Regions from separate parts of the Anoxybacillus sp. P3H1B genome, predicted to be linked through region 1. Evidence: riboswitches for the same ligand, from Rfam matches in the RefSeq annotation. Region 1 holds a riboswitch; each other region holds the start of a gene.
What was found. Region 1 has a riboswitch for S-adenosylmethionine ahead of AT864_RS10250 (methionine ABC transporter ATP-binding protein). Riboswitches for the same ligand answer to the same signal wherever they lie in the genome.
Positions count from the first base shown of each region.

Region 1 (10,239 bases):
GATCCAAGCTATCACAATCTTGTGTATGCAGAAGCTTTAGGTCCGGCTGCTTATATCATTAAGGCTCGTGTGCAATTGCTGCGGGATCTTGGACCAGCGATTAGCCCATTTAATGCGTTTCAATTTAATTTAGGGCTTGAGACGCTTCATGTACGCATGAAAGAGCATATTGCTAACACGCGTCGGATTGTAGACTATTTAGATCGCCATCCGGCAGTAGAATGGGTGCTGTATCCTGGACACGAAAAGCATCCAGCCAAGAATTTGGCCGAAAAATATTTGCCGAAAGGAGCGGGAGCCGTTGTGGTGTTCGGCATTAAAGGAGGAAGAGAAGCGGGAGCGGCCCTCATTAACAACGTGAAGCTTTGGTCGCACTTGGCCAATGTAGGAGACGCCAAAAGCTTAATTATTCATCCAGCCAGCACCACGCATCAGCAGTTGAGCCCAGAAGATTTGCAGGCCTCGGGAGTTACGGAAGATTTGATTCGTCTATCGGTCGGCATCGAAAATGTCGAAGACTTAATTGAGGATTTAGAGCAAGCCATCGCCATTGCCACAGGAATTCGTTCGCTGTATTCAGAGGTGTAGAAAATAGCCGTCAACAATTGAATCGGTCATGAAGTCCATTCATATTGATAAAACAATAGTTTCAACGAGAGGTTAGAACATATTAAAAACAGGCGTGGTGATGATCCAATAAAAACCGATTAACGCCGCCCGATTCCTCGTTTTTCCGTCATAATCTGTAAACCCTTTGCTTGTCCACTGTCAGCATGTCCTTGTCATACAACGAACGTTTTGCGGACAAGATGGGTTCGCCGGCGTTCTTGTTCGAGGGAGATGCCGAAAAGGTTGTGTTAAGCCAGAGCATTTTGAATGGATCATCGGCGCTTGTGTATTGATTCTATGATTAGGAATGATTTTTCTGTTGACACCTTCCTTTATAGAATGATAGAATCACTTTTGTAATTTGTATAATTCTTAGATGAATTAAAGCATTAACTGAATAAAGGAGCGTTGCTGCTCTTATCAAGAGAGGTGGAGGGATGTGCCCTATGAAACCCGGCAACCGTCAGCATTCGACTGAAATGGTGCCAATTCACACAAAGCGTTCGCTTTGAGAGATAAGAGACAGAAATGGGAGATATTAAAACCTTTCTGTTCTCTTGAGCAGAAAGGTTTTTTAGTTGCTGGAACAAGGAAGGTGAATCGCGTTTGATTACGCTAGAAAATGTAACAAAAGTATATTTGTCAAGCCAGGGAGCGGTAACAGCTGTCAATGATGTAAATTTGTGCATTAAAGAAGGAGAGATTTTTGGCATTATTGGATATAGTGGTGCTGGAAAAAGCTCGCTGATCCGTCTTTTAAATGGCTTGGAAAAGCCTACAAGTGGGAGGGTGATGGTTGCTGGTCAAGACATCGCAAGTATTAAAGGAAGAGAATTGCGCAAGGCGCGGCAAGAAATCGGTATGATTTTTCAGCATTTTAATTTGCTTTGGTCAAGAACGGTTCGAGACAATATTGCGTTTCCTTTAGAGATTGCTGGAGTTCCAAAGGACCAGCGGTTAAAGCGGGCGGATGAACTCATTCAGCTTGTGGGTCTGCACGGAAGAGAAAATGCCTATCCATCGCAGCTCAGCGGGGGGCAAAAGCAGCGTGTCGGTATTGCGCGGGCGCTCGCGAACAACCCGAAGGTGCTGTTATGCGACGAAGCGACTTCTGCTTTGGATCCGCAAACGACAGATTCGATTCTTGAGCTTTTAGTTGATATTAATCAGCGCCTCGGATTGACTATTGTATTAATTACTCATGAAATGCATGTAATCCGTAAAATATGTGATCGTGTGGCGGTAATGGAAAACGGAAAGATTGTCGAAGAAGGAAAGGTATTGGATGTATTTCAAAATCCGCAACAGATGATAACGAAACGGTTTGTTCAACAGATTACGGAACCTGAAGAAACGAAAGGGACGATTGCTCATTTGTTCAACCAATATCCTAACGGCAAAGTTGTCCAGCTTACTTTTGCTGGCCATGCGACTGAACGGCCGCTCATCGCAGAACTGATCCGAAATTTTGAAATAACCATTAATATTTTGCAAGGGAAGATTTCACAAACCCATCAGGGCTCGTATGGAGTGCTGTTTGTTCATATGAGTGGAACGGATGAGGAAGTAGCCAGAGCGCTTGACTACATTCGTCAGCAACAAGTCGGTGTGGAGGTGATGACGAATGAGTAGCATGTTTCCTAACGTTCAGTGGGAATCGATTTGGGCGGCAGCGTCGGAAACGCTGTATATGACAGGAGTTGCTGTGGCGTTTACATTTGTATTTGGACTCATTCTAGGATTGTTGCTGTTTTTAACATCCAAAGATAATATTTGGGAAAACAAAGCCATTCATACAATCGTTTCTGCTTTTGTTAATATTTTTCGTTCTATCCCATTTATTATTTTAATTATTCTGCTTATTCCTTTTACAAAGATGCTAGTCGGTACGATTCTTGGGGCAAACGCGGCCTTGCCGGCGTTGATTATTGGCGCTGCTCCATTTTATGCGCGCATGGTGGAGATCGCTTTGCGTGAAATTGACAAAGGTGTGATTGAAGCGGCGAAAGCCATGGGAGCGACAACGGCGACAATCATCTGGAAGGTATTGATTCCTGAATCGCTGCCGGCTCTTGTCTCAGGGATCACCGTAACCGCTATTGCGTTAGTTGGCTATACGGCGATGGCGGGAGTAGTGGGCGCTGGTGGCCTTGGGAATCTTGCTTATTTAGAAGGGTTCCAACGCAGTCATAACGATGTGACCTTTGTTGCTACAGTGCTCATTTTAATCATTGTATTTGCCATTCAGCTTATCGGTGACTTTGTCACTTCCAAAATAGATAAGAGATAACAATATAAAGGAGGAAAAACAGATGAAAAAATGGTGGGGTGCATTATTAGCGGTAGTGCTTGTGCTCGCGTTGGCGGCATGCGGCGGCAAAGACGACGCACAAGGAGACCAAGAGAAAAAGGAATTAGTAGTAGGCGCATCGAATGTGCCGCATGCTGAGATTTTAGAAAAAGCGAAGCCAATTCTTAAAGAAAAAGGCGTCAACTTAAAGATTGTCACATTCCAGGATTATATTTTGCCGAATAAGGCGTTAGAGAATAAAGAAATCGACGCTAACTATTTCCAGCACATTCCTTACTTAGAGGCACAAATGAAAGAAAACGGCTATGATTTTGTCAATGCTGGCGGTATTCATATTGAACCAATCGGAATTTATTCTAAAAAATACAAAAGCCTTGAGGAGCTTCCAGAGGGAGCCACCATTATTATGAGCAACTCTGTCGCTGATCACGGGCGTATTTTGTCCATGCTTCAAGAGAAAGGACTTATTAAATTAAAAGACGGCATTGATAAAACAAAAGCCACTGTTAAGGATATTGTAGAAAATCCGAAGAAGTTAAAATTTAAAACCGATGTTGATGCCGGTTTGCTGCCACAAGTTTACCAAAACAATGAGGGCGATGCGGTCGTGATTAACGCCAACTACGCTTTAGATGCCGGATTGGATCCTGCGAAAGATCCAATTGCTGTCGAGTCGCCAAAAAACAATCCATATGTGAATATTATTGCGGTACGTAAAGGCGATGAGAATCGCAAAGACATTAAAACGCTTGTCGAAGTGCTTCAATCCAAAGAAATTCAAGATTTCATCAAAAAAGAATACAAAGGTGCTGTCATTCCAGCAACTGAGTAATACTATAAAGAAAGCGGAAGCTTCATAGCGGAGCTTCCGCTTTTTAATGTTCTCTTACTTTTGGTGTAATCAGCATGAGAAACCACGGGGCTTGATGATTATGCAACCATTTCTTCCAGATCGTTCAAGCCGATTTTTCTTTTCGATTCAGTTATATGATCTTCCCATTTTAGTCAATAATATAACCGCAGTTCTTATGATTTTGAAAGGAGCTTGAGGATGAATCAACCAACACATTCTTCAACAGAAGCGGCATTGCAGCATTATAAAGAAGGATTGGGCGCCTTCACACAGAAAATCCCCGCAGTGGCAGAGAAATTTAATGCCTTTACTGAAGCATGCTTTCAGGAGGGAGCTTTGTCGCAAAAAGAAAAGCAATTGATCGCTCTCGGGATTAGCCTAGCTACACAAGATGAATATTGTACGATTTATCATACGAAAGGCTGTATCGATCAAGGGGCGACAGAACAGGAAATCTTGGAAGCTTGCAGCGTTGCGGTAGCGTTTGCGGGAGGCGCAGCGATGAGCCAAGCGGTGACGCTTGTTCAAGAATGCATTGCCGAATTGACGACAAAACATTAGTGCAAAAGCCTCCAGAATAGGAGGCTTTTTTGATATGTTTACTTATTAAACTTTTTTATTTAAAAAGTATACTAATGGAGTTAAATGGTTGCTAATACCTTTCATTTGTTATAAGATTGTAATGAGAATAAAATGAGAATCACAATAACGATGAGATACACAAACTTCTTTTAGAAAATTGGAGGTATTTTTATGGCGGTATTGACAATCAAAGATCTTCACGTATCAGTGGAGGGGAAAGAAATTTTAAAGGGTGTAAATTTGGAGGTAAAAGGCGGAGAAATTCATGCCATTATGGGGCCGAACGGAACGGGAAAATCAACGCTATCTTCCGCAATTATGGGCCATCCAAAATATGAAGTAACAAAAGGAAGCATTACACTAGATGGACAAGACGTCCTTGAAATGGAAGTAGATGAGCGCGCGCGCGCCGGTTTATTTTTAGCTATGCAATATCCAAGCGAGATTAGCGGTGTGACGAATGCCGATTTCCTTCGTTCTGCCATTAATGCTCGTCTTGGAGAAGGGAACGAAATTTCGTTAATGAAGTTCATTCGCAAATTAGATGAAAAAATGGAGTTCCTTGAAATGAACTCTGATATGGCTCATCGTTACTTAAATGAAGGATTTTCCGGTGGAGAGAAAAAACGCAATGAAATTCTTCAGCTTATGATGCTAGAGCCGAAAATTGCGATTTTAGACGAGATCGACTCGGGTCTTGATATTGATGCTTTAAAAATCGTTTCAAAAGGTGTTAATGAAATGCGCAGCAGCGATTTTGGCTGTTTAATTATCACTCACTATCAACGATTGCTTAATTACATTACGCCAGATTATGTGCATGTGATGATGCAAGGACGCATTGTGAAATCCGGCGGTCCAGAATTAGCGCAGCGCTTAGAAGCTGAAGGATATGACTGGATCAAAAAAGAATTGGGCATTGAAGATGAAATGATTGAGCAAGAAGCGTAAGCGTTAGGAGGATTATTTATGGCAATCGAAACGAAACTACCATTCGATCAACAGTATGTGCGCACTTTTTCTGAAGGGCGCGGAGAACCAAGCTGGCTTTTAGATCTTCGCTTACAAGCTCTTGCCAAAGCAGAAGAGTTGTCATTGCCAAAGCCAGATAAAACAAAGATTGATAAATGGAATTTTACCGAGATCACACAACATTTTGTACAAAGTGCGCCGTTTGCATCTCTAGAAGAACTTCCAGAATCAGTAAAAACACTTGTTGATGCAGGCGAAGAAGCAAAAAATTTATACATTCAACGCGACCAGACACCAGCATATGTTTCATTATCGGATGACTTAAAGAAGCAAGGAGTTATTTTTACGGATATTTTCACGGCTGTGCGCGAACATGGAGAGCTTGTGAAAAAATATTTTATGCAGGATGGAGTCAAAATCGATGAGCATCGCTTGACGGCTCTTCATGCAGCGCTTCTCAATGGCGGCGTTTTTGTATATGTTCCTAAAAATGTGGAAATCAATACCCCGCTTCAAGCTGTTTATATTCATGAAACACAGGATGCGGCACTGTTTAATCACGTGATTGTCGTAGCGGAAGCGAATAGTAAACTTGCCTATGTTGAAAACTATGTTTCCATCCATGAAAATGCGAATGCAGTGGTTAATATCGTCGCTGAAGTATTTGCCCATGAAAATGCTCAAGTGATTTTTGCAGCGGTTGACCATTTGGCAAAGGGAACGACCACATATGTCAATCGCCGCGGGATCGCAGGACGCCATGGCCGCATTGAGTGGGCATTAGGATTGATGAATGATGGAAATACCGTTTCTGAAAATATTACGCGATTAATCGGCGACGGTTCTTATGGTGACACAAAAACCGTGGTGGTTGGACGCGGCGAGCAAACGCAAAACTTCACGACAAGCGTTGTGCATTACGGCAAGAATACAGAAGGCCGCATTTTAAAGCACGGCGTCATGAAGGATAGCGCGACTTCCATTTTTAATGGTATTGGCAAAATTGAGCACGGTGCTGCGAAATCAAATGCTGAGCAAGAATCGCGTGTGCTTATGCTCAGCGACAAAGCGCGCGGCGACGCCAATCCGATCCTTTTAATTGATGAAGATGATGTAATAGCGGGCCATGCTGCTTCTGTTGGACGGGTGGATCCCATTCAGCTTTATTATTTAATGAGCCGAGGCGTTCCAAAGGTGGAGGCAGAGCGTTTAATTATTCATGGATTCTTAGCACCTGTTGTCAAAGAAATCCCGCTGGAGAACGTGAAAAAGCAACTTATTGAAATCATTGAAAGGAAAGTTAAATAATGAACGTAAAAGAGGTTCGTCAGCTGTTTCCAATTTTAGACCAAGAAGTTAATGGGAAGCCATTAGTATATCTTGACAGCGCAGCTACTTCTCAGAAGCCTCTTCCGGTAATTGAAGCGCTTAATCAATATTATCGCGGATATAACTCAAACGTTCATCGCGGCGTGCACACGCTTGGAACGAAAGCGACGGATGCGTATGAAGGAGCGCGTGAAAAAGTACGCAAATTTATTAATGCAAAATCAACACAGGAAATTATATTTACACGCGGGACGACGACCGCATTAAATACCGTGGCGGCGAGTTACGGACGCGCCAATCTGCGCGAAGGAGACGAAATTGTCATCACGTATATGGAACATCATAGCAATATCATTCCTTGGCAGCAGGTGGCTAAATATACAGGCGCTACGTTGAAATATATTCCGCTTCAAGAAGACGGATCCATCAGTCTAGAAGATGTGAAAAAAACGGTGACACCGAATACAAAAATTGTTTCTGTTATGCAAGTATCGAACGTTTTAGGTGCGATAAATCCAATTAAGCAAATTGCGCAAATTGCTCATCAAAATGGTGCTGTCATGGTTGTGGATGCTGCACAAAGCGCACCGCATATGAAAGTCGATGTGCAAGATTTGGATTGTGATTTTCTTGCATTTTCTGGGCATAAGATGTGCGGTCCGACAGGCATTGGCGTATTATATGGTAAACGTTCGCTTTTGGAGCAAATGGAACCCGTTGAGTTCGGCGGAGAAATGATTGACTTTGTCGGTTTGTATGAATCGACATGGAAGGAACTCCCGTGGAAATTCGAAGGGGGAACGCCGATTATTGCTGGTGCGATTGGGCTAGGAGCCGCTATTGATTTTCTTGAGCAAATCGGTTTAGAAAATATCATGGCTTATGAACACCAATTGGCGCAATACGCGCTAGAGCAGCTTTCCGCTATTGGAGGCTTGACGATCTATGGACCAAAGGAACGTGCAGGTCTTGTCACATTCAATATCGACAATGTTCATCCTCATGATGTGGCCACGGTGCTTGATGCGGAAGGAATTGCCGTCCGTGCCGGACATCATTGCGCGCAGCCTTTAATGAAATGGCTCCATGTTTCCGCGACTGCGCGAGCAAGCTTTTATTTATATAATACCGAGGAAGACATTGATCGGTTAGTAGCGGCATTAAAGAAAACGAAGGAGTATTTCAGCCATGTCTTTTAATAACCCTTTAGATACATTGTATCGCCAAGTCATCATGGATCATTACAAAAATCCGAGAAACCGCGGCGTGCTTGAGGATGAAAATATTGATATTAATATGAACAATCCGACATGCGGCGATCGTGTCCATTTAACGATGAAGGTAGAAGACGGAAAGGTGATGGATGCGAAATTTGAAGGGGAAGGCTGTTCGATTTCGATGTCGTCTGCTTCGATGATGACGCAAGCAATTAAGGGAAAAACGATCGAAGAAGCGCTAGAGTTAGCCCATGTCTTCTCTGATATGATGCAGGGAAAGGAATACGATGAATCGCTTGATTTAGGAGATATTGAAGCGCTTCAGGGCGTTTCTAAATTTCCTGCTCGCATTAAATGTGCGACGCTTGCATGGAAGGCGATGGAGAAAGGCTTACGCTCACAGCAATGAAAGGCTTGTAAAAAAGGAGGCGAATCATAATGGCGAAAAAAATGCCAGAAATCGGCGAATATAAATATGGCTTCGTCGATAAGGATGTTTCGGTGTTTCGTGCGAAACGCGGATTGACGAAAGAGATTGTAGAAGAAATTTCGCGAATGAAAAATGAGCCGCAATGGATGCTGGAATTTCGCTTAAAAGCGTTAGATATTTTTTATAGCTTACCAATGCCACAATGGGGTGGCGATTTATCAAGTTTAAATTTTGATGAAATTACGTATTATGTAAAGCCATCAGAAAAATCAGGGCGTTCATGGGATGAAGTGCCTGCGGAAATTAAAGCGACATTTGATAAATTAGGCATTCCAGAAGCGGAGCAAAAATATTTGGCAGGGGTATCAGCGCAATACGAATCCGAAGTGGTGTACCACAACATGAAAGAAGACCTTGAAAAGCTCGGTGTGATTTTTAAGGATACGGATTCCGCTCTTAAAGAAAATGAAGATATTTTCCGAGAGCATTGGGCAAAAGTGGTGCCGCCAACAGACAACAAGTTTGCAGCGCTTAACTCGGCAGTGTGGTCGGGCGGCTCGTTCATTTATGTTCCGAAAGGAGTGAAAGTGGAAACTCCGTTGCAAGCATATTTCCGGATTAACTCGGAAAACATGGGACAATTTGAGCGTACATTGATTATTGTCGATGAAGGCGCACATGTGCATTATGTGGAAGGCTGTACCGCTCCGGTGTATACCACAAACTCGCTTCACAGCGCCGTTGTGGAAATTATTGTGAAGAAGGGTGCGTACTGCCGCTATACAACAATCCAAAACTGGGCCAACAACGTCTTTAACCTTGTAACGAAGCGTGCGGTTTGCGAAGAAAACGCAACAATGGAGTGGATTGACGGAAATATTGGCTCTAAATTAACGATGAAATATCCGGCTGTGATTTTAAAAGGAGAGGGCGCGCGCGGTTTGACGCTTTCCATTGCGATCGCTGGAAAAGGCCAGCATCAAGATGCCGGGGCGAAAATGATCCATTTGGCGCCAAACACATCTTCGACCATTGTTTCTAAATCTATTTCTAAGCAGGGCGGAAAAGTAACCTATCGCGGAATCGTCCACTTTGGTCGAAAAGCATCAGGCTCTCGCTCCAATATTGAATGTGACACGCTCATTATGGATAATCAGTCTACTTCTGATACCATCCCATACAATGAAATTTTAAATGACAACATTTCATTAGAGCACGAAGCAAAAGTATCAAAGGTATCAGAAGAGCAACTGTTCTATCTCATGAGCCGAGGCATTTCGGAGCAAGAAGCGACGGAAATGATCGTGATGGGCTTCATTGAGCCATTTACAAGAGAGCTTCCGATGGAATATGCGGTAGAGATGAACCGTCTCATTAAATTCGAGATGGAAGGAAGTATTGGTTAATCCTTATCCTATCAAGGTGTAGTGTTTCCTTGGGGACGCTGCGCCCACCATTGATCCATGATTGCATCTGATCAGCTCTATTGATTTAGCTTCATCCCCACACTGTTGATTAAATATCCAGCAGTGTGGGGTGTTTTTATAGTCGAACATTCTAGTTTGGACGAACAAAGAAGCCAACATGTTTTGCTTCATCCCTGTTTCTAGCCAATGTATACAATAAAGCTGCGTTGTTTTCATGGAAGTTCAGGCCGATTTGCTACATTATTTTTCCACATAATTGTGTTATGATGAAGTTAAGGTGATGCGGATGATTTATATCGGATTAACTGGCTGGGGAGATCACGACAGCCTTTATCCACCCGGTCTTGCTTCTAAGGATAAACTGCAAGAATATGCGGCTCATTTCCCAACTGTCGAGGTCGATTCTTATTTTTATGCGATTCAGCCGCAGCAAAATGTAGAGAAATGGATTCGTGAAACTCCTGACGCTTTTCGTTTTATTGTAAAAGCGTATCAAGGAATGACAGGCC
Region 1 is NZ_LPUG01000016.1:60,409-70,647, forward strand. Features, by position in the region: gene AT864_RS10245 (O-acetylhomoserine aminocarboxypropyltransferase/cysteine synthase family protein) at 1-588, shown strand, start outside; SAM riboswitch class I at 1,024-1,131, shown strand; gene AT864_RS10250 (methionine ABC transporter ATP-binding protein) at 1,216-2,241, shown strand; gene AT864_RS10255 (methionine ABC transporter permease) at 2,234-2,899, shown strand; gene AT864_RS10260 (MetQ/NlpA family ABC transporter substrate-binding protein) at 2,922-3,752, shown strand; gene AT864_RS10265 (carboxymuconolactone decarboxylase family protein) at 3,972-4,334, shown strand; gene sufC (Fe-S cluster assembly ATPase SufC) at 4,527-5,306, shown strand; gene sufD (Fe-S cluster assembly protein SufD) at 5,325-6,635, shown strand; gene AT864_RS10280 (cysteine desulfurase) at 6,635-7,855, shown strand; gene sufU (Fe-S cluster assembly sulfur transfer protein SufU) at 7,845-8,282, shown strand; gene sufB (Fe-S cluster assembly protein SufB) at 8,312-9,709, shown strand; gene AT864_RS10295 (DUF72 domain-containing protein) at 10,017-10,239, shown strand, end outside.

Region 2 (10,239 bases), on a different contig from region 1:
GCTTGCCAATGCAAGACGTTCTACTGATATGCCGGATGAACAGCGCATCGTGCGCTTATATAAAAAGTGTGATGGAAAAACCGCATATATGATATATGATGATGATGGACAAACGTTTGCTTATGAGAAAGGAATTTATTTCCGTTTGCATTTGGATATAAGGTATGATGAGAATATTGTTCGGATTGACACGAAAACGGAAGGGGAGTACCGGCCAGACTGGAAGCTGTCATTTGCGATTCATGGAGGAACGGCACAGACGACTGTGATCGTCGATGGAAACGAGCAACATGGTAGATGGGATGATAAGCAGAACATCTTATGGATCGACCACAATTGAGGGATGGAGAAGGAGGGATGTGAAATGAACGTCACCATTAAAGATGTTGCAAAACGAGCGAATGTGGCTCCCTCCACTGTTTCAAGAGTCATTGCAGATAGTCCGCGCATTAGTGAAAAAACAAAGAGAAAAGTGCGAGAAGCGATGAAAGAGCTTGGCTATCATCCCAATTTTATTGCCCGGAGCCTGGCGAATCAATCGTCGCAGGTGATTGGAATCGTGATGCCGAGCTCAACTGACCAAGCGCTGCAAAATCCGTTTTTTCCTGAGGTGATTCGCGGAATTAGCAAAGCAGCACATGAGAAAAAATATGCTTTGCAAATGTCGACAGGCGAAAAGGAAAGCGAGATTTATGAAGGTGTGATCGAAATGCTGCAGGGGCGGCGGGTTGACGGTGTTATTTTGCTTTACTCTAGAACGAATGATAAACTGATGAAATATTTGCAGAAGAACCGCTTCCCATTTGTTGTCATTGGAAAGCCTCACCAGATGGCAGAACAAATTACTCATGTCGATAATGATAACTATCGCGCGGCAAAAGAAGCGACTCAATATTTAGTTGAGCTTGGGCATAAGCGAATAGCATTTGTCGGAGGCAATATCAGCTATTTAGTGACAGTCGATCGGCTGCTAGGATATGAAGCGGCGCTTAAAGAAGCCGGGCTGCCGTACCGCCAAGAGTATATTATGCATGAAGAATTTTTAAAAGAAGGCGGACAAGAAGCGATGAAAGAGCTGCTGTCGTTACGTGAACCGCCGACAGCGTTAGTGGTGGCGGATGATTTGATGGCGCTTGGGGTTTTGAATACGTTGGACGAGATGAACGTTCGCGTTCCTGAGGATATATCCATTGTCAGCTTTAATAATACGCTGTTAGCGGAGCTCTCACGCCCTCCATTAACATCAGTCGATATTCATATTTTTCAGCTTGGATATGAAGCGACGAAAAGTTTAATCGAAAAAATTGCGAATCCAAATGAGCCGATCAAGCGAATTATTATTCCGCACCAGCTTATGAAACGATTTTCCTGCGATGACGATCAAACAAAATGAAAAAAGTTAGATGGCCGACAAAGTCCGTTTCGACTTTGTCGGCCATCATTGTTAAGCATTCTCCATTTCCGCACCGGGCTGGTTTGCGCTTGGCAGACAAGGGACGCAGTCAAGCGAAGACGAAAATCGAATAAGAGAGGCTTGTGAGCGGACAAAATTCAGGTGCTTTTTTGCGCATAAGAAGAATGGGTGATTCGTATATAAACAAAAAACTTGCAACATATCGTTGCAAGTCTATCAAAGGGAAGAGAGGGGTCACCTTTTGGTTTGTGCAAAAGGCTGACATCAAACACTGTACGTAATAATCATAATTGGATCATACATGATAAATCAAGTATACTGTAAATAAAATTAACAATAAATGTTCAATTTTATTACATTCACCCGTTCACGATTTTTCCACCATTTACATGAATCATTTGTCCTGTTATATAGGAGGCGTCATCGCTGGCGAGAAACACATAGCTTGGCGCTACTTCCTCAGGCTGTCCAGGTCGTTTCATCGGCGTATTCGAACCGAATGCAGCTACTTGCTCGCTTGAAAAGGTTGAAGGAATGAGGGGTGTCCAAATCGGCCCGGGGGCGACACCGTTGACGCGAATTCCTTTTTGTACCAAAGATTTAGCTAACGAGCGTGTAAATGTCGCGATCGCTCCTTTTGTTGCCGAATAATCGAGCAGCTGCTCATTGCCTTCATAAGCTGTAATGGATGAGGTGTTAATAATGGAGCTGCCTTCTTTTAAATAAGGAAGTGCCGCTTTCGCTAAATAAAAGTAGCCAAACACATTCGTGCGAAACGTTTTTTCTAGTTGCTCTGAGGTGATGTGCAGTAGGCTGTCTTGAGGATGTTGTTCAGCTGCGTTATTGACAAGAATATCTAGCTTTCCAAATGCAGCGATGACTTGCTTGACAGCTTCGATACAAAAATGCTCATCTCCCACATCTCCGGCAATCAACAGGCATTGGCGTCCCTCTTCTTCAACCTGCCGCTTGGTTTCTTCTGCATCTTGGTGTTCGTTCAAATAAATAATGGCGACATCCGCGCCCTCTTTCGCAAAATAAATGGCAACCGCTCGGCCGATTCCACTGTCTCCGCCGCTAATTAAGGCGATCTTTCCTTGAAGCTTGCCGCTTCCTCGATAGGCAGGATCCTCGGAGACGGGCTCGGGCTGCATCACGGATTGTAATCCCGGCTGCTGATATTGATGCTGTGGCGGCAAGGTCATTTGCTGCTTTGTGACCATCTTGATCATTCCTCCCTTATACCATCATGTTCAGTCATTGTTTAGTATGGGAGAATCAAGCGAAAATATCACGAAAGCCGTTTATCCATTATTTTACTATATAGATACGGCTTGATGGATCAACATTTATCCCGGAAGTGAGGCATCCCTCAAAAAATGATGATGATAAAAGAAATACGTGACTGGCGACATTCGATCAGACGAAACAAAAAAGCTGGCATTCGCCAGCTTTTTTACAATACATTAAAGTATTTCGCTTCTGGATGAGCAAAAACGATGGCAGATACAGAGGCTTCGGGTTCCATCATAAATTCCTCCGTTAAATCAATCCCGATCTCTTCTGGATGCAAAAGATGGAACAGTTTTTCTTGGTCTTCTAGGTTTGGGCATGCCGGATAGCCAAAAGAAAAGCGTTGTCCTTGATATTTGGCGGCGAACCGTTCCTCCATTGTGAAATCAGGATCGTCTGGAAATCCCCAACGGTCGCGCATGACTTGATGGATCCGTTCAGCCAGCCCTTCTGCTACTTCAAGCGCCAGCGCTTGAATTGCATGGCTTTTTAAAAATTCGCCGCTTTTTTTCCATTCTTGCGCTAGCTCACGGATGCCTGTTCCAGCGGTCACGGCAAATAATCCTACATAATCAAGCTGCCCGCTTTCCACCGGCTTGATATAATCAGCCAAACAAAGATAAGGTGACTGGCGCTGCCGCGGAAACTCGAATGTTTCGATCGTGGTTTTTGCATCTTTCGGCGAGTAAATATAAATACGGTTTCCATCGCTTTGAGCGGGAAAAAATTGATAGACAGCCGCTGGCTTTAACCACTGTTGCTGTTTGGCGGCAGAGAGAAGATCCTCTATCAATTGTTTGAGAAAAACAGCTTTTTCATTTTGTTCCGCTAATAACTTTTTCACTTTTCCTTTCAAGCCAAGGTGATGTCCGAGCAGCATTTGCCAGTTAATATACGGCTCAATGTGAGCGATCGGGATATCTTTTAGGACATGACGCTCTAGATCTGCCGGAACATATACTGGAACATGGATGGATACATTGGACCGAACAAGAGTAGCCGTTTGCGATGATGACGCTGATACCGTAAAGCTTTGTTCCTTTCGTTTATATTCAACCTCGTTTTGCTGCAGGCGGTTGGCAAGGGAGAGCCCGTCCATGGCGTCTTTTGCATAAAGCACGATTCCATCGTACTCTGGAGCGATTTTATTTTCGGTAAATTTTCGCGATAATGCTGCTCCACCGACAAGAATAGGCAAGGAAATGCCGGCTTGTTTTAAATCTTGAGCGGTTAGCACCATTTGTTGGGCTGATTTGACGAGCAGCCCCGATAAGCCAATAATGTCGGGTTTTTCGGCTTTTACGGCTTCAATCAGCTGCTGGGAAGTGACTTTAATGCCTAGATCCACCACGTGATAACCGTTGTTGCTTAAAATAATGTCCACTAAATTTTTGCCGATGTCATGCACATCCCCTTTGACGGTAGCAAGCATCACTTTTCCTTTTAGACTGGTTTCGGTTTTTTCCATATAAGGCTCCAAAAAGGCGACCGCTGCTTTCATCACCTCAGCACTTTGCAGAACTTCAGCGACAATGAGCTGGTTGTCATTGAACAGCCGGCCTACTTCATCCATACCGGTCATAAGCGGACCATTGATAATATCCAGAGGGGTGTTATATGTTTGCAAGGCCAACTCTAAATCCTCAAGCAGTCCTTCTTTTGTTCCTTCGACGACATAGGAAGCGAGCCGTTCCTCGAGCGATAAATGAGTATTCGTTTTTTTCGTTTCTTTCGTTTTGCCCCGGTAAAACTGAATAAAGATGTTTAAAGTTTCATCATTCGTATGAAAGAGGAGCGCCTCAGCCAATTGCACTTCCTCCGCTGGAATGGAAGCAAAGCGCTCAAGCTTTTCCGTATTAACAATCGCGTAATCAAGGCCGGCTTGCGTACAATGATATAAGAAAACAGAATTTAAAATTTCCCTGCCAACTGGCGGCAATCCGAATGAGACATTGCTGATACCGAGTATGGTTGGACAATGTGGCAGCTGTTCTTTAATGAGTCGGATGCCCTCAATCGTTTCTTTCGCGGCGCCAATATATTGTTCGTCGCCGGTGCCGACTGGAAAAACGAGCGGATCAAAAATAATGTCATGTGGCGGTATGCCGTATTTATTGACAAGCAAATCGTAAGAACGCAAAGCGATTTCAAGCTTTCGTTCAGCGGCAATGGCCATTCCTTGTTCATCAATCGTGCCAACAACAACGGCCGCTCCATAGCGATGAATGAAAGGAACAATTTTTTCGAAACGCTCCTCTCCGTCTTCGAGGTTAATGGAATTAATAATCGCTTTTCCTTGCGAATAGGAAAGGGCGCACTCAATCACTTTTTCATCCGTTGAATCAATCACGAGCGGCACCTTTACCTTTCGAACGACTTGCTGGATAAATTGTTCCATATCTTCCTTTTCGTCGCGATCCGGATCTGCAAGGCAGATATCGATGACATGAGCGCCGTTTTTTACTTGCGTTCGAGCAATTTCCGCTGCTTCTTCATATTTTCCTTCCGCAATCAAACGTTTAAATTTGCGAGAGCCGATGACGTTTGTTCGTTCGCCGACAAAAAGCGGGCGCATTGTTTCATCGTAAATAAGTGGCTCGATTCCTGAAACAGCATGAACGGAGAATGAGGTTGGAATCGTGCGCGGAGCGACATCGCGAACCGCTTCAGCGATAGCGCGAATATGAGACGGCGTTGTGCCACAGCAGCCGCCGACGATATTGAGCCAGCCTTTCTCAGCAAAGCGGCGGATTTTTTTTGCTAACATATCCGGTGTTTCGTGATAATGCCCTTCTTCATCCGGGAGCCCGGCGTTTGGATAACAGCTGACGGCTGTATCGGCTAGTTGAGAAAGAGAACGCAAGTGATCAGTCATAAACTCCGGCCCGGTTGCACAGTTGAGCCCAATGGCAAATGGCTTCATATGGCGGACGGAAATAAAAAACGATTCAATCGTTTGTCCCGCCAACGTCGTTCCCATCGGTTCAATCGTCCCGGATATCATAAGCGGAACGATTTTTCCTGTCTTCTGAAATGCTTGTGAAACGCCGATAAAACCCGCTTTTACGTTAAGTGTATCTTGACACGTTTCTAAAAGCAGAAGATCGACGCCGCCGATTAATAGGCCGCGCGCTTGCTCTTCATAGGCGGCTACAAGTTGGGCAAATGTTGTCCCCCCGGTAACAGAAAGGGTTTTCGTTGTTGGACCCATCGAACCGGCGACAAACCGCGGCCAGCTTGAAGTGGAATGGCGTTCAGCCGCCCGCTTAGCCAGCTTGGCTGCTTCTATATTTAATTCAAGCGCCATATGGCCGAGCCCATATTCGTCTAACACCATGCTGGTAGCACCGAACGTATTGGTTTCAATGATATCGGCTCCCGCTTCAAGATAGGCTTCGTGAATCTGTACAATGACGTGAGGGGAGGTCACAGATAAATATTCATTGCATCCTTCGTATGATTCGCCGCCAAAATCAGCAGCTGTAAGCTCGGCGCTTTGAATCATCGTTCCCATTGCTCCATCCATTACTAAAATTTTCTTTTTCAGCTGATTATACAGTTGGCTAGCCATGATGAAGTACCTTCCTTTCTGAAATCGAACGTTCTTTTTCTTGAATATAGCGGACGAGCTCGACTGTCATTTCATAGCGCAAAAACGGCGTAATTAAATAAATGCCGCGAAATAAATCAAAAGCCGCATCGATGAGCGATTTGGCGATGGCAATTCCTTCTCTCGACGATTGAATCGGATCATGGGCGCAAGCCGCCATTCGGGAACGAATATCGTCCGATAACGTGATTCCCGGTACTTCGTGATGCAGAAAGTCGGCGTTACGTGCGCTTGTAAGCGGCATAATACCGATATAAATCGGCGCTTCAAGATGTTTCGTTGCCTCGTATACCTCTTCGATTTTTTGTTCGGAATAGAGCGGCTGCGAAATAAAGTAGTGGGCGCCGCACTGAATCTTTTTCTCAAGCCGCTGCACCGCTTTATCTAAATAACGGACATTCGGATTGAAGGCCGCAGCGATAGAGAAGTTGGTTTTTTGCCCAAGCGGCTGACCGGAGTAGGAAATCCCTTCATTAAATTGGCGAATCAGCTGAATTAAATCAAATGATGACAAATCATACACAGATGTTGCGCCAGGAAATTCGCCGATTTTGGATGGATCTCCGGTGACAGCAAGTACATCCGTAATGCCAAGTGTATGCAATCCCATTAAATGAGATTGCAGACCAATCAGATTGCGGTCGCGGCATGTAATGTGGATCAGCGGACGGATGCCTAGCTGTTGCTTAATAAGGGTTCCGAGCGCGACATTGCTGATGCGCGGAGTAGCTAAAGAATTATCAGCCAGTGTTAGGGCATCAATATTCGTTTCTTTGAGCGCTTTCGCTCCTTCCAAAAATTTTCCGATGCCCAGCTTTTTCGGCGGATCTAATTCAACAAGGACCGACCGCCGTTTTTTTACGATATCTTCTAAAGGCGGTTCAGATTTTGGCTCTGCTGATGGAATCGAGATGTTTGCTTGCTGCTGTTTCACTTGTTTCGTTTGAATGGGCGTGCGATCAATCAAGGCTTGTGCCATCGCCGCAATATGTTTAGGAGTCGTTCCGCAGCAGCCGCCGATCAGGCGGACGCCTTGTTCGCGAAAGGAGAGAGCCGTTTCCTTAAAATATTCGGCGTTCGTTTCATAAACAAGGCGGCCGTCGCGATAATCTGGAAGGCTAGCATTCGGATAAGCGGAAAGGAATGCGGTGCTGGGAAGCGGCACGGCTTCAAGAGAACGAATCATATGATACGGACCAAGATGGCAATTTAATCCAACTACATCGGCCCCCAATTGTTCCAATTGGGAAAGCGCATCGCTGAGCGGAGTCCCGTCTTGCAGCACGCCAACACCGTGAAGGGTCACATGGGCGATAATCGGTAATGTTGTTTCTTTTCGGGCGATGGCGAGCACCGTTTGAAGCTCCTCTAAGTCGTAATAGGTTTCAAGCAGAATTCCATCTACTTCTTCGTGCAAAAGCACGTACAACTGCTCCCGAAACGTCCGTTTCACTTCTTCAAGAGTGATGGCGCTTTTCTTGAATGTGCGAAGACCGCCGATGGTTCCAAGAACATAGGCACGGCCTGAGGCCGCTTGTTTCGCTAGCTTTACAGCTGCGCGGTTGATTTCTTTTACATCGTCCTCCAATCCATAGCGTGCTAGCTTCATATAGTTTGCGCCATATGTATTGGTTTGAATGACTTCTGCGCCAGCGTCAAGATAAGCTTCATGAATATGGATAATATCTTCTGGTTTGGAGAGATTCAATTCTTCAAAACATCGGTCAATTCCATGGGAGTATAATAAAGTTCCCATCGCCCCATCGGCGATGATGATTCGTTTCTGCAATTCTTCTAAAAATCCCATGCGTATCACTCCTTCGTCTTCTTAAAAAATAAAAAAAGCCTTCTAAAAATAAGAAGAAGACTTTGGGTTGCTCCTTCTTATCTTCCAAGCATCAAGCCTGTCTGGAATTAGCACCTTGACATACGGTCAGGTTGCTGAGAGTTCACAGGGCCAGTCCCTCCCTCTCTCTTGATAAGAAAAATGAGTATGCAATTTTCAATCAATACGTTATTTATAATTTAAATAATTTTTAGAAAATATTCAACTGCAAATTTTGATTATTTTTTAGATGGAACGGATCAGCGCTCAAAAGGCGACGATCAGGCAAAGTTTGTGGACTTACGCCGGGAAATCTATAGTTCGCATTTTGGTTATAAAAACAGCCTAATTCGGAGGAATTAGGCTGTTAAGACGAAGCGCACAAACCCCTATCGATAGTTGACAAATTGTACATCAATCGGCAAATCAGCTTCACGGATCGCTGTGATCACTTTTTGCAGATCATCTTTGCTTTTGCCGCTGACGCGGATTTGATCTTCTTGAACTTGGCTTTTTACTTTTAAGCCTGTGTTTTTAATAATCGTATTAATTTTTTTCGCATGATCTTTGTCAATGCCTTGAACAAGGCTGGCACGTTGACGGACCGTTCCTCCTGAGGCTGGTTCTATTTTTCCGTATTGAATATTTTTGATAGAGACCCCGCGCTTAATCAGTTTGCCGATTAATACATCTTTCAATTGCTCAAGTTTGAATTCATCGTCGGAAACGAGGATCAGTTCGTCTTTTTCTAAGGAAATGTCACTTTTGCTTCCCTTGAAATCGTAGCGGTTTTGAATCTCCTTCATGGCGATATGAATGGCGTTAGTAACTTCAGATAAATCTACTTTGGATACGATATCAAATGAGCTTTCTTTTGACATATATTACCTCCAGTAAAATTTGGTCATTTCGTTCTTATTATAGTAAAATGTAGCATGATAAACAATAAAAAGGAAGATGCATCCATGAAACAACTTATACCAGGAGAAATAAGAACATTAACCGTAAAGCGGGAGGTTCCGTTTGGCTGGTTTTTAGCGAGCGGTCAGGAAGAAGTGTTGCTTCATCAAGCGGAGATAGACCGTCCGCTTGCAATCGGAGAAGAGGTCCATGTCTTTTTATATCACGACCATCAAGGACGGTTGAGCGCTACAATGAAATCACCCAAAATAACAAAGGATACATATCATTGGGTGGAGGTGGTTGATGTTGTTCCAAAGCTCGGTGTTTTTGTTGACATTGGCATATCAAAAGATGTGCTTGTGTCTAGCGATGATTTGCCTCCTCTTTTGTCACTATGGCCACAGCGAGGGGATCAGTTATATTGTTCGTTAAAGACAGATCGGAAAGGGCGCTTGTTGGCTAACTTGGCGGATGAGGAAACAATCCGGCAGCTTGCTACGAAAGCTTCGGAGTCCGTCTTTAATCAAAATGTGCGCGGTCGCATATATCGTGTGATCAAAGCTGGAGCGTCTATGATCTCAGATGTGGGTTATATCGGTTTTATCCACGAATCTCAACGCAGGAGAGAACCGCGTCTTGGCGAAGTGGTCGAAGGGCGTGTCATCGCTGTCAAAGAAGACGGTACAATGAATGTGTCGCTGCTGCCGCGCAAGCACGAAAGCATCGACGAAGATGCAGGAATGATTTATCGTTACCTTGAAAGCAGAGGAGGGGCCATGCCCTATCATGATAAAAGCAATGCAGAGGATATTCAAGCGCGCTTTCAAATGAGTAAAGCCGCGTTTAAAAGAGCATTGGGACGGCTTATGAAAGAAGATAGGATTTATCAAGAAAATGGCTGGACTTATATCAAGCATAAGGAAGAATAGAAGCGGGGGTACAATACTCCGCTTTTTTTGTGCAGGGCTAAAAAGATGCCCCTATATCGCCGATAAAAATAGTGGATAGATTACAGCATAAGGGGATAAATCGATGAAGCAACTACGTCTTATCATTGTTATGATGGTGGTCGTGTGCCTTTTTTCAGGATGTTCAGCGCAGGAAACGGCCACAACAAAAGAAAGAGTAAAAGTCGGTATTATGTTGTCTGACGTCGGACTTGGAGATCAATCGTTTAGTGATTCTGCTTTCAAT
Region 2 is NZ_LPUG01000012.1:207,081-217,319, forward strand. Features, by position in the region: gene AT864_RS08320 (glycoside hydrolase family 31 protein) at 1-340, shown strand, start outside; gene AT864_RS08325 (LacI family DNA-binding transcriptional regulator) at 365-1,393, shown strand; gene AT864_RS17905 (hypothetical protein) at 1,390-1,527, shown strand; gene AT864_RS08330 (SDR family oxidoreductase) at 1,774-2,637, opposite strand; gene metH (methionine synthase) at 2,871-6,278, opposite strand; gene AT864_RS08340 (bifunctional homocysteine S-methyltransferase/methylenetetrahydrofolate reductase) at 6,271-8,124, opposite strand; SAM riboswitch class I at 8,199-8,302, opposite strand; gene AT864_RS08345 (YajQ family cyclic di-GMP-binding protein) at 8,532-9,023, opposite strand; gene AT864_RS08350 (S1 RNA-binding domain-containing protein) at 9,108-9,974, shown strand; gene AT864_RS08355 (BMP family protein) at 10,078-10,239, shown strand, end outside.
Region 2: linked by a shared signal. The riboswitch ahead of AT864_RS08340 (bifunctional homocysteine S-methyltransferase/methylenetetrahydrofolate reductase) and the one ahead of AT864_RS10250 (methionine ABC transporter ATP-binding protein) in region 1 are both predicted to bind S-adenosylmethionine.

Region 3 (10,239 bases), on a different contig from region 1:
GTTTCTTATGCTCTGGAGCTTCCTTTACTGCAAAGAGCCGTGATTGTCGGACCTACACGGTGGCAGTCTTCTCTTTTTTCTTCTGAGACCATTGTCTTGTCAAACAATATCGTTTCTCCGAATCTTCTTTTATCCCATATTCAAACAGAGAATGTATACATTAGCATTGATAAAGATGTTCTTCGCGAGGAGGATGCCATGACCAATTGGGATCACGGAACGATGCCGCTTTCCGCTTTGATTGGCTGTCTGCAAGAGTTGTTTGTTCATAAAAATGTGGTAGGGATCGATATATGCGGCGAGTATCCGCAAGCTTCCATTTATCCATTCGATCCAGTGAGTCGGGAGGCGGTTCGCAAAAATGAGCATGCGAACATGTGCATTGCTCATAACTGTTTGTACGATCCGCAGCCTACAACTTTTATTATCCAATAAATGGTAATACAATAGCGCCCGGTGCTGGGAAACAACCGGGCTGTTTTTAATAAATAATGCGAAATGTTTTTTCGTTTGGAATAGGATCGATGGATTGAATATCTAAATGGGTCACTTTCGAAAACGGAGAGCCCTGGCGAATTTTATCAATAAATAGATGAATTCGCTCTTCATGTCCTTGCGCTTCCAGTTCTACCGTTCCATCCTCATTATTTTTTACCCATCCGGTTAAATCCCATTTTAATGCTTCATGTTGTGCATAATAGCGAAAGCCGACGCCTTGGACGCGGCCATGAACGATCACATGCAATCGCTTCATTCCTATTGCTCCCCCTCCTTGTATGTCCCCTATCTATCATCATACACGAGAAGAGGGATTTTCCATACTCATATAAATGTCCAGACCAAAAAATTTTTCTTTAATTGAAAGAAGAAAAATACGCCTTTATTGATATGGAGGAATGAAGCATTTTCCACATCGATGAAACTTGCTGCTGTTCGACTTGTTTACGACCGTCCTTTTTTGATAGGACCTTCGTTTATATATCAATCGGATTGGAAAGGAACTTTTCAAACTCCGATCGTTAACCGAGAATATTTTTGTAGCTTTTCTTTAATAAGCTCCTTAAGAAAAGGATGATACCCTAAATAGCCGCATAAGACCCATTGCTGGTCGGAAGAAGTAAGAGAGCGCAGCCGCTGTTCGATTTTTTTCATTAACACTCCGGTAAACAGTAAATAAGGGACGACGAAAATCGTTTGATAAGAGGATTGCTTAGCTGCTTGTAAGGCATCCTCCAGCGATGGTGCGGCTGCAGCAAGAAAGCATACGTCAACACGGGAGACGTTTGTTTTTTGCTGCAACATGCCGGCGATTGTTTTCATCGCACTTTTTGTGTCGGGATCGCTGCTTCCACGGGCAACAAGAAGAATCATGGCACGCTCATGAAGCGAAACAGCGCTCTCCATCATTCGTTCGATGATGATGGAAACCATTTTTTCATGGATGCCGAACGGTTCATCTAATAAAATTTGCAAAAAAGGGTAGCGCTGTCTTGCTTTTTGGATGGCCTCTGGAATATCTTGCTTCACATGTCCAGCGGCAAGTAGCAAAATAGGAATGACAATGATGCTTGTTGCCCCTTTTTTTACGCAAATTTCGATTCCTGTTGCGATATCAGGGTCTGCCAATTCAATAAAACAAATTTCTTGAATCGGGAAATCGGTCGACATTTTGCACTGTTCAACAAAAGCGATCGCTTCTTCGCAAGCTTTCGCTAGACGGCTTCCATGACAAACATATAAAACAGCCTGCATAAGCGCCTCCTTAAAATGCTTCGTTAGCAAACGATGATGCTTGGAATCTTAATTGCTCGAACCATTGAATTTTTTCTCGCAGGGCGACAACCTCGCCTATGATAATCATGCTTGGATTTTCGATTTGTTTTTGTTGAACAGCTTCGACAATTGTTTCAAGAGTGGCTGTCACGGTTTTTTGTTCGTACAGCGTGCCCCATTGGATCACGGCTGCAGGAGTGGATGGCGCTTTTCCGTATTTGATTAACTGATCGCGAATATATGGAAGATTGCTGATGCCCATATAAATAGCGATCGTGTCAATTCCTTTGGCAAGACTTTCCCATTTGATTTCTTCTTGGCTATCGGCACGCTGATGGCCTGTAATAAAGGCGACGCTTGAGCTGAAGTCGCGATGGGTCACAGGAATGCCGGCATAAGCGGCTGCAGCGATACCGGACGTAATACCAGGAACGATTTCAAAGTCAATGCCATGCTTGGCCAGCATCTCGGCTTCTTCGCCGCCGCGGCCGAATACGAATGGATCTCCACCTTTTAATCGTACAACGATTTTTCCTTTCTTCGCATGGCGCACAAGGAAATGATTGATGGTTTCCTGCTGCATAGTATGATAGCCGGGGAGTTTTCCACAAAAAATCAATTCTGCTTCTTTTTTGGCATATGTCAGCAGTTCTTCATTAATAAGGCGATCATATAAAATCACATCTGCTTTTTGGATGCACATTAATCCTTTGACGGTAATTAGTTCTGGATCGCCGGGACCTGCTCCGACCAAATACACTTTTCCCATCCTTCCGTTCAGCCCTTTCTGTTTAAGCATTCTTCTATTGCTGCACATGAATTTCGTCTTTGTCAATTGGCCAAAACGCCTGCAAACATATTGGCTGCTTCATTTGTCTATTATTGAATGAATGGACAAGTTAGCGCCAAGTTTTAAAGTATTGGCATGATAAAGATGAGCGTTAAACTTGCTTCATCTGATCTTTCTAACACAGGTGTGTTAGTGAGTGATTTTGTATCACTCGTCGTACGGCTAGCTTGGGTGGCGAGGTTCATTGTAAACAACGAACCCCCCGCCTCGGCGAATGAGTTTTTTCTCATGCAGCGAAATATCGATAAAATCAGGAACCTTCAGAAAATGTTTTTCAAGCTCTACTTCGACAAGACGAAACGCTTGCTCGTCACTGCTGGCAGCAATGACGAGATAGATGGTGTTTGTTTGCGTTGTTACTTCAAAGCGATATAAATACATCGGCGCCACCTTCATGCAACTGTGCTGAAATTCGTTAAAATGCGATCCAATTCTGCCTGCAACGCTTCAATGCCGACGCGATTAAAGTAATCAAGAAATGTCTCGCCAGGCAGCTTTGTTTCTTGAAAATAGGAGAACAGCAATACAAGCACTTCTTCGATTTGTTCTGCCGGGATCTTGCCTTTTAATTTTTCGTTAAATTTTCCGTCGTTTTGCAGCGTACCGCCTACATAAATTTCAAACGCCTCAACCATGCCTTTGTCTTTTGTTTTCATTTTGATCCCTTGAAGCCCGATATCGCCAATTTGTCTTTGACCGCAAGAGTTTGGACAGCCGACCATATGGATGCGCACGGGAACGTCAAGTTGTAAACGGCTATCTAAGTATTCTGCGACATGACGCATCCGCTCTTTTGTTTCAACCAATGCGAGATTGCAAAACTCTATGCCTGTGCAGGAAACGGAGTATCCAATGAACGTTTTTGGCCGCACGGTAATCCGCTCAAATATTTTTTCTTGAAGTACCGACTCTACATATGAATCTGGAATGTTGGGAATGACAAGATTTTGTGAGTTGCAAAAACGAACCTCGCCATTTCCATATTGGCGAGCTATTCTGGCAATCTCAAATACTTCATCGGCGCTGAGACGCCCAACCGGTACGTTAAAGCCGATATAGTTCAGCCCTTCCTGCTTTTGGCGGTGTACACCGTAAAAATAGCCGGCATTCCAGCCTTTTTGCACCGTTTCGCCTTTGGATGGCAGCAGACCTGTATATTCTAAAAGCTTTTCTTTAAATTTTTCCACTCCCCAATCAGCGACAAGGAATTTAAGACGCGAACGATGACGTTTTTCGCGATAGCCATAATCACGGAAAATAGTTGTAATAGCAATGGCGACCTCTTTTACGCGTTCTTGTTCTACAAATATATCAAGCAATTGGGCAAGATGCGGAGCCGACGACAACCCGCCTCCGACTTTTACATGGAAACCTAATACTTCTTGACCGTCGATGACTTTTTTGGCCGGTATAAAGGAAACACAGTGAATTTCAGCATTGGCTGCATTGTATACGTTGGCACTTATCGACATTTTATATTTGCGTGGTAAATTAGAAAAATCTTCATTGTGCTGGAAAAATTCATAGATTTCGCGAACAATATGCGTTGTGTCAAATAACTCGTCTGGGTCGATGCCAGCTAGGGGATTGCCGACAATGTTGCGAGTGATGTCACCGCATGCGCCGGCTGTCGATAGTCCGACACGCTTTAATCGTTCGAAAATATCGGGAATTTGTTCGATTTGCAGCCAATGGAATTGAACGGCCTGCCGTGTCGTGATATCAAATAGGCCACGCCCGTAATCGCGGGCAATCCCTGCTAATGCTTCAAGCTGTTCATTATTTAAAATGCCGGAAGGAACGCAGACGCGCATCATAAAATAGCCGGCTTCTTTGGGACGTTGTAAATATAATCCAGCCCATTTAAAATAATCCCAGTCTTCTTGAGGAATCGCGGCAAACCCTTCTTTTGCATAACGCGGGATCTCATCAAAAATTTTTAAACCGTCTTTTTCTAGCTTTTTTAATTCGGTTTTGTTCAGTTTTGGATTAGCAGCCCATGTTTTTTCGTACGCCATCTTTATAAATCCTCCTTAATAAAGTGTCGATCGCGTAAATAAGCAATCACTTGATCGGCACATTGATGAATGGAATGAAGGTGGGTGTCAATGATGAGTTCTGGTGCTTCCGGAGCTTCGTATGGCGAATCAATGCCGGTAAAGTTGCGAATTTCTCCGTTTCTAGCTTTTTGATATAGCCCTTTTGGATCGCGTTTTTCGCATTCCTCAAGCGGGCATTTTACGTAGATTTCGATAAATTCATCGCTTTCCACCAGCTCACGCACTAGCGTACGGTCTTGAGCGAAAGGGGAGATAAACGCTGTTAACACAAATTGCCCGCTGTCGACAAACAATTTGGCCACTTCGCCAATGCGGCGGATGTTTTCAGTACGGTCTTCAGCAGAGAATCCCAAGTCCTTGTTTAATCCATGGCGAACGTTATCTCCATCAAGCACATAATTTTGAATGCCGAGATCAAATAGCTTTTTAGAAACGGAGTTAGCCACTGTCGATTTTCCGGAGCCAGACAGCCCAGTGAACCATAAAATACAGCTATGATGGCCGTTGCGCTGGCGGCGTTCCTCCTTTGTCACGGCCGCCTGATGCCAAACAACGTTAGTGTTCAATGCGATTTCCTCCTTTGTTAGCGAGCGGAATGAGGGACTGCCAAACCCTTAATAAGCACTTGCACCACTTCTGGACGGCTGAATGTGCTGGGCGGTACTTGGCCGCTTCTCAACATTTCTCGTACTTTTGTTCCCGATAATACCACGTGATGTTCGCTGCTATGCGGACATGTTTTCGTTGAGGCCATTCCCTCGCATTTTGTACAATAAAAGCTATGTTCAAAAAATAATGGGGTAATGCCGAGATCTTCTGGAGAAAAGTTTAAGAAAATCTTTTGGGCATCATATGTGCCATAATAATTTCCAACGCCAGCGTGATCGCGTCCGACAATAAAGTGCGTGCAGCCGAAGTTTTTGCGCACCATCGCATGGAAAATGGCTTCCCGTGGCCCTGCATAGCGCATGGCTGCTTGAAAGACGCCAAGGAACACTCGATCCTTCGGATAGTAGTTTTCCAAAAGTACTTGATAGCTTTCCATGCGAATATCAGCTGGAATATCGTCGTCCTTTGTTTCGCCGACAAGCGGATTTAAAAATAGTCCATCGACGATTTCAAGTGCGCATTTTTGAATATATTCGTGAGCGCGATGCACAGGATTTCGCGTCTGAAAGCCAACAACGGTGTTCCAACCCAATTCAGCAAAGCGTTGGCGTGTCTCGGCTGGATCGAAATAAAAGGAAGCAAATCGTCCTTTGTTTGTTCGATTAACAAGGGTGATCGGTCCCCCGACGTAGACATTTGGTCTTTCGAATAATTTTTTGACTCCGGGATGATCCCAGTCCTCTGTTTGATAGACAAGAAGGGCTTCCTTTTGTTTATCGGGCACGTATAGCTCTTGAACTTCCATCACGCCGTATACGTGGCCGTTGTGGACAAGCTTTACCGTTTCGCCGACGGAAAGCTCAGCTGCTTTTTGTTCACTCACAGCAAGCGTAATCGGAATGCTCCAAACGATGCCATTAGCAAGGCGCATCGTTTTCACAACAGATTCGTAGTCTTCCTTTCCTAAAAATCCTGTTAGCGGGCTGTATGCGCCGGTACCGATAAGTTCAAGATCGCTTAATTCTGCATTGGACAGCTCAATTTTTTTCGTCACAGAGTGGAATGGATATTCCGGGTTCCAACGATTGATTAATGTACCGCCATGTGGGATGCTTAAGCTCATTTTCATTCCTCCTAAAATATAGTAAGTAGGGCCGCTATGGTTAGCAAGCGTTGTTAATGATTGATATCGCTTGTGTTTATAAAAGCGATAGGATAACTGTGATTTAATGTTAAATTCCTTCGCCATGTTCGTGCAAAGAGCGCTTTTCTTCTGTCGCTGTTTTTTTGAGACTGATGATTCCTAAGGTGGACAGAAAGACGCTAAAAATAGCAATAAACGTGTAAATATCGCTGTCCAGCAGTAATTTCACAAGACTATAAGCGATAACAAGAGAAAAAATAGGTGAAACAACCCAAACCTTTAACAGCTGAATAACAATTCGTTTTTGCCAAATGTACGTTCCTGTTTTGGCTGTTCCGATTCCGATAATAGCGGATGTGGTAATCTGCGTTAATGGAACTGGCAGACCGAAAAGGGAAGAAAGAATAACAAGGATGGCTCCTGTTCCTGAGATCGCGCATCCTTCAAACGGAGAAAAATGAATAATTTTTTTCCCGTTCGTTTCAAGCACGCGCCCGCCCAGTAAAACGGCTCCTAATGCTACAAATAAGCCGCCAAAAAAAGTGCCGGAATTCACTGAGATCAAATTGGCGCCGACGAGAGGGCCGACAGCGTTGGCCACGTTGTTCATTCCAGCTGAAAAAGCTTCAAAAAAGCCAGTCACAATTAACAAGGACATCAGGCTTTTTTTCCACATGCCCTGTTCAATGTAGGGATGTTTTTCTTTAAGCCGCAAAAACCATTTTCCAACGATAAAGGTAAAAGTAAAGGCGATGACTGGAATGATGATCCAAATGGAAACAATAAATAGAAGTTTAGAAAGATATAACGTTTGATAAGCCATGCCGGCACCGACGACAGCACCAACCGTAATTTCGCTTGTTGATAGTGGAATTCCTATCATGTTGGCCGCAAATAAGGAAATAGTCGAAGCTGCTAGAATAATCGTGACAATTTTAATCGTTAAAATGGACGAAGGGATGATGCCAGAACCAATTGTTTTCACGACTTCTCCTCCGCCAAGACTCCCTAGAAAAACACCGAGACCACAAAGAAGGAGGGCGATGGATTTCCGCTGAATGGCTCCTGAGCCATAGGCTACTCCCATCGCTGCGGCTGCTCCGCTAGCTCCGATATTCATGGCGAAAAAGAAGGAGACGGCAAAAGCAACGGCTAAAAGCATGTATGCCCCTCCTTATGATTCATGGAGGCCGCATTCGACTTTTCCGCGTCCAGCCCATCTGCCTGAACGCAAATCATTTGCATCAAGCGCAGGAGATGTGCACGGCTCACAGCCAATGCTTGGGTAGCCTTTATCATGAAGCTCGTTGTATGGCAGCTGATGTTTATAGACATAGTTCCATACGTCTTTCCAAGTCCAGTGAATCAGCGGACATATTTTAATAGATTGAAATTTTGGGTCTTTATTCAGAAATTCCACATGTCTCCGTGTGGAAGACTGCTCACGGCGCAATCCAGAAATCCAGGCTGGCACACCTGTCAAGACTTCGCGCAGCGGGATAATTTTGCGAATTTCACAGCAGCGATTTGGCTCCTGCACCCATAGTTGCTCTCCCATTTGTTCTGCCTGCTCTTCTAGCGATAGGCGCGGCTTTTTCATTACAATGCGAAGCGAAGGATATTTTTTTTGAACTTTTTCAATCGTTTCGTATGTTTCGCGAAAATGGAGACCCGTATCGAGAAAAACAACGGTTGCGTCCGGTTTAACTTTAGAGATTAGATCGATTAAGACGATGCCCTCAATACCGAAGCTACAGGCATAAACAACCTCATCTCCATAATGCTCATAAACCCATCGAATAACATCTAAGGCTCCTTTTGTTTCATTGTCAATTGAGAAGAATGGCATTTCTCCATTCCATGTGTCATAAGTCAGCAAGGTTGTTTCCTCCTTCATTTGGTGGTAAAAAAAGACAGTTTTCACCTTGCTCTGTACGATAGAAGGGAAAACCGCCTCTAGTTTGTCTAGTCAGCGCGCCTTATTATTTAATTCTTATCTTTTCGTTTTTTTCAAGTTGAATCACTTTGCCGTCTTGGATCACAAGCGTGATCGTGCCAAATTTCATTGACTGCAGCATTTCTTGTATTCTAGTAAAAATGGCAGCGATTTGCTGTTCATTTCCCATTGCGATTCCTCCTTAGTGTCAATAAATAAAAAAGCTTTCCATTTCGGAAAGACAAAGGAGGCTGCCTATTTCACCTTATCTCCCAAAATGGTTCCCATTTGGATGGACGTAGCACCTTGCTTCATGAATTTGAAGTAGGTTGCCGGGGTTCATTGGGCCAGTTCCCTCCCCCACTCTTGATAAGTATGTAATTGACTAAAATTTTAACATAATTCGAATAAATGTCAACCCGAGTTTTTCGATAGGAATTTATTTTTTCATTTTAACATTATTTGTCGAGAAGTCTCCTATCTCTTAATGAAGTGCTGGTCGGGGAGGTTCATTCATGTGATGGGGAATATAGAATGAAAAGGGATAACATCATATAGATCGTTATGAAAATGGGAAAAGATAGGAAGGGAGAAGAGGGGGAGGCCATTTTTCAAAATGGTTCCATTTTACTTCCCGCGATTAGCTGCGATCTTTGTTTGCTAAGCGGGATCTGCGGGAGAATATGCCTAAAAGAATGACAGACAACGACCATTTGGACATTGTCTGTCACCTAAAAAGCTGACGAGGCGCCTTTTTATAGAAAAAACGGAGCAGGCGCGGACACCGCTTCCAGCATGGAAAAGCCTCTATCTTGTTTCGTTATCGTTTGCGTAAATTTCCAAGCTCTTCGACAATGGCTTGCATTTCATTAGGGCTGAAGGAGCTTTTTCTCATGACCATTTCATAAAGATCTCTTAACTCCTCATATAGCGTTTCGTCAAAATGGGATGACTTCATCACATCAAAGTTGAGAACCTTCAGCTTTTCCTTTATTTTTTCAATCATGTATTCCATATTTTCAAGAGATTTTTGCGATAAATCCAAAAGTCTCATCCTTTCTGAATTTGATGGATAGAGTCATTGTACCATATGGAAGGAATGAAAGAATATACATGTATACTGTTATTTTGTTTATAATGGATAGCGAAGGGAGATGTGTTGTGATGATTAAAGTGTTATTTGTTTGTCTTGGGAATATTTGCCGATCACCAATGGCTGAAGCCATTTTTCGCGACTTGGTCAAAAAAGAAGGGCTTGAAGATCAAATTATGATCGATTCGGCGGGAACGGGGAATTGGCATATCGGCAATCCGCCTCATGAAGGAACGCAAAGCATTTTAACAAAGAAGGGAATTGATTTTTCAGGAATTCGGGCAAGACAAATTGGCGAAGAGGATTTGCGGATGTTTGACTATATTATTGCGATGGATGTCGAAAACATGGAGGATTTAAAGCGCTTGGCTGGATATAATAAAGCTGGCTTTGTTGGCCGTTTACTTGATTTTGTTCCAGACAGCGATATAGCTGATGTACCGGATCCTTATTATACAGGTAATTTTACCGAAGTGTACGAGCTAATCCAAAAGGGCTGCCGGCATTTGCTTGAAGCGATTAAAAAAGAACAAGGAATATAATCAACCAAAGGGGGAGGAGAAGATGAAAATCGCAAGAAACATCATGATCGGAGCGGTTATTGGTGCAGCTGTTTCGCTGCTTGATCGAGAAACGAGGCATTCGCTGAAAGAGGTATGGGGGCAACGGGGCAAGCTGATTCGCCAGCTGCCAGAGCGAATCCATGAATGCCGCGAGAGTATAGGACAGCTTGCGGAAGACGTAGTCTATACAGCGGAAAAAATAAAAGAAGTA
Region 3 is NZ_LPUG01000010.1:51,308-61,546, forward strand. Features, by position in the region: gene AT864_RS03780 (arginase family protein) at 1-435, shown strand, start outside; gene AT864_RS03785 (acylphosphatase) at 482-754, opposite strand; gene AT864_RS03790 (sirohydrochlorin chelatase) at 1,006-1,752, opposite strand; gene cobA (uroporphyrinogen-III C-methyltransferase) at 1,763-2,542, opposite strand; gene AT864_RS03800 (DUF3906 family protein) at 2,786-3,004, opposite strand; gene AT864_RS03805 (nitrite/sulfite reductase) at 3,016-4,641, opposite strand; gene cysC (adenylyl-sulfate kinase) at 4,644-5,249, opposite strand; gene sat (sulfate adenylyltransferase) at 5,267-6,415, opposite strand; gene AT864_RS03820 (inorganic phosphate transporter) at 6,525-7,598, opposite strand; gene AT864_RS03825 (phosphoadenylyl-sulfate reductase) at 7,611-8,315, opposite strand; gene AT864_RS17435 (YezD family protein) at 8,419-8,562, opposite strand; SAM riboswitch class I at 8,635-8,748, opposite strand; gene AT864_RS03830 (DUF1128 domain-containing protein) at 9,193-9,417, opposite strand; gene AT864_RS03835 (low molecular weight protein-tyrosine-phosphatase) at 9,537-10,007, shown strand; gene AT864_RS03840 (YtxH domain-containing protein) at 10,030-10,239, shown strand, end outside.
Region 3: linked by a shared signal. The riboswitch ahead of AT864_RS17435 (YezD family protein) and the one ahead of AT864_RS10250 (methionine ABC transporter ATP-binding protein) in region 1 are both predicted to bind S-adenosylmethionine.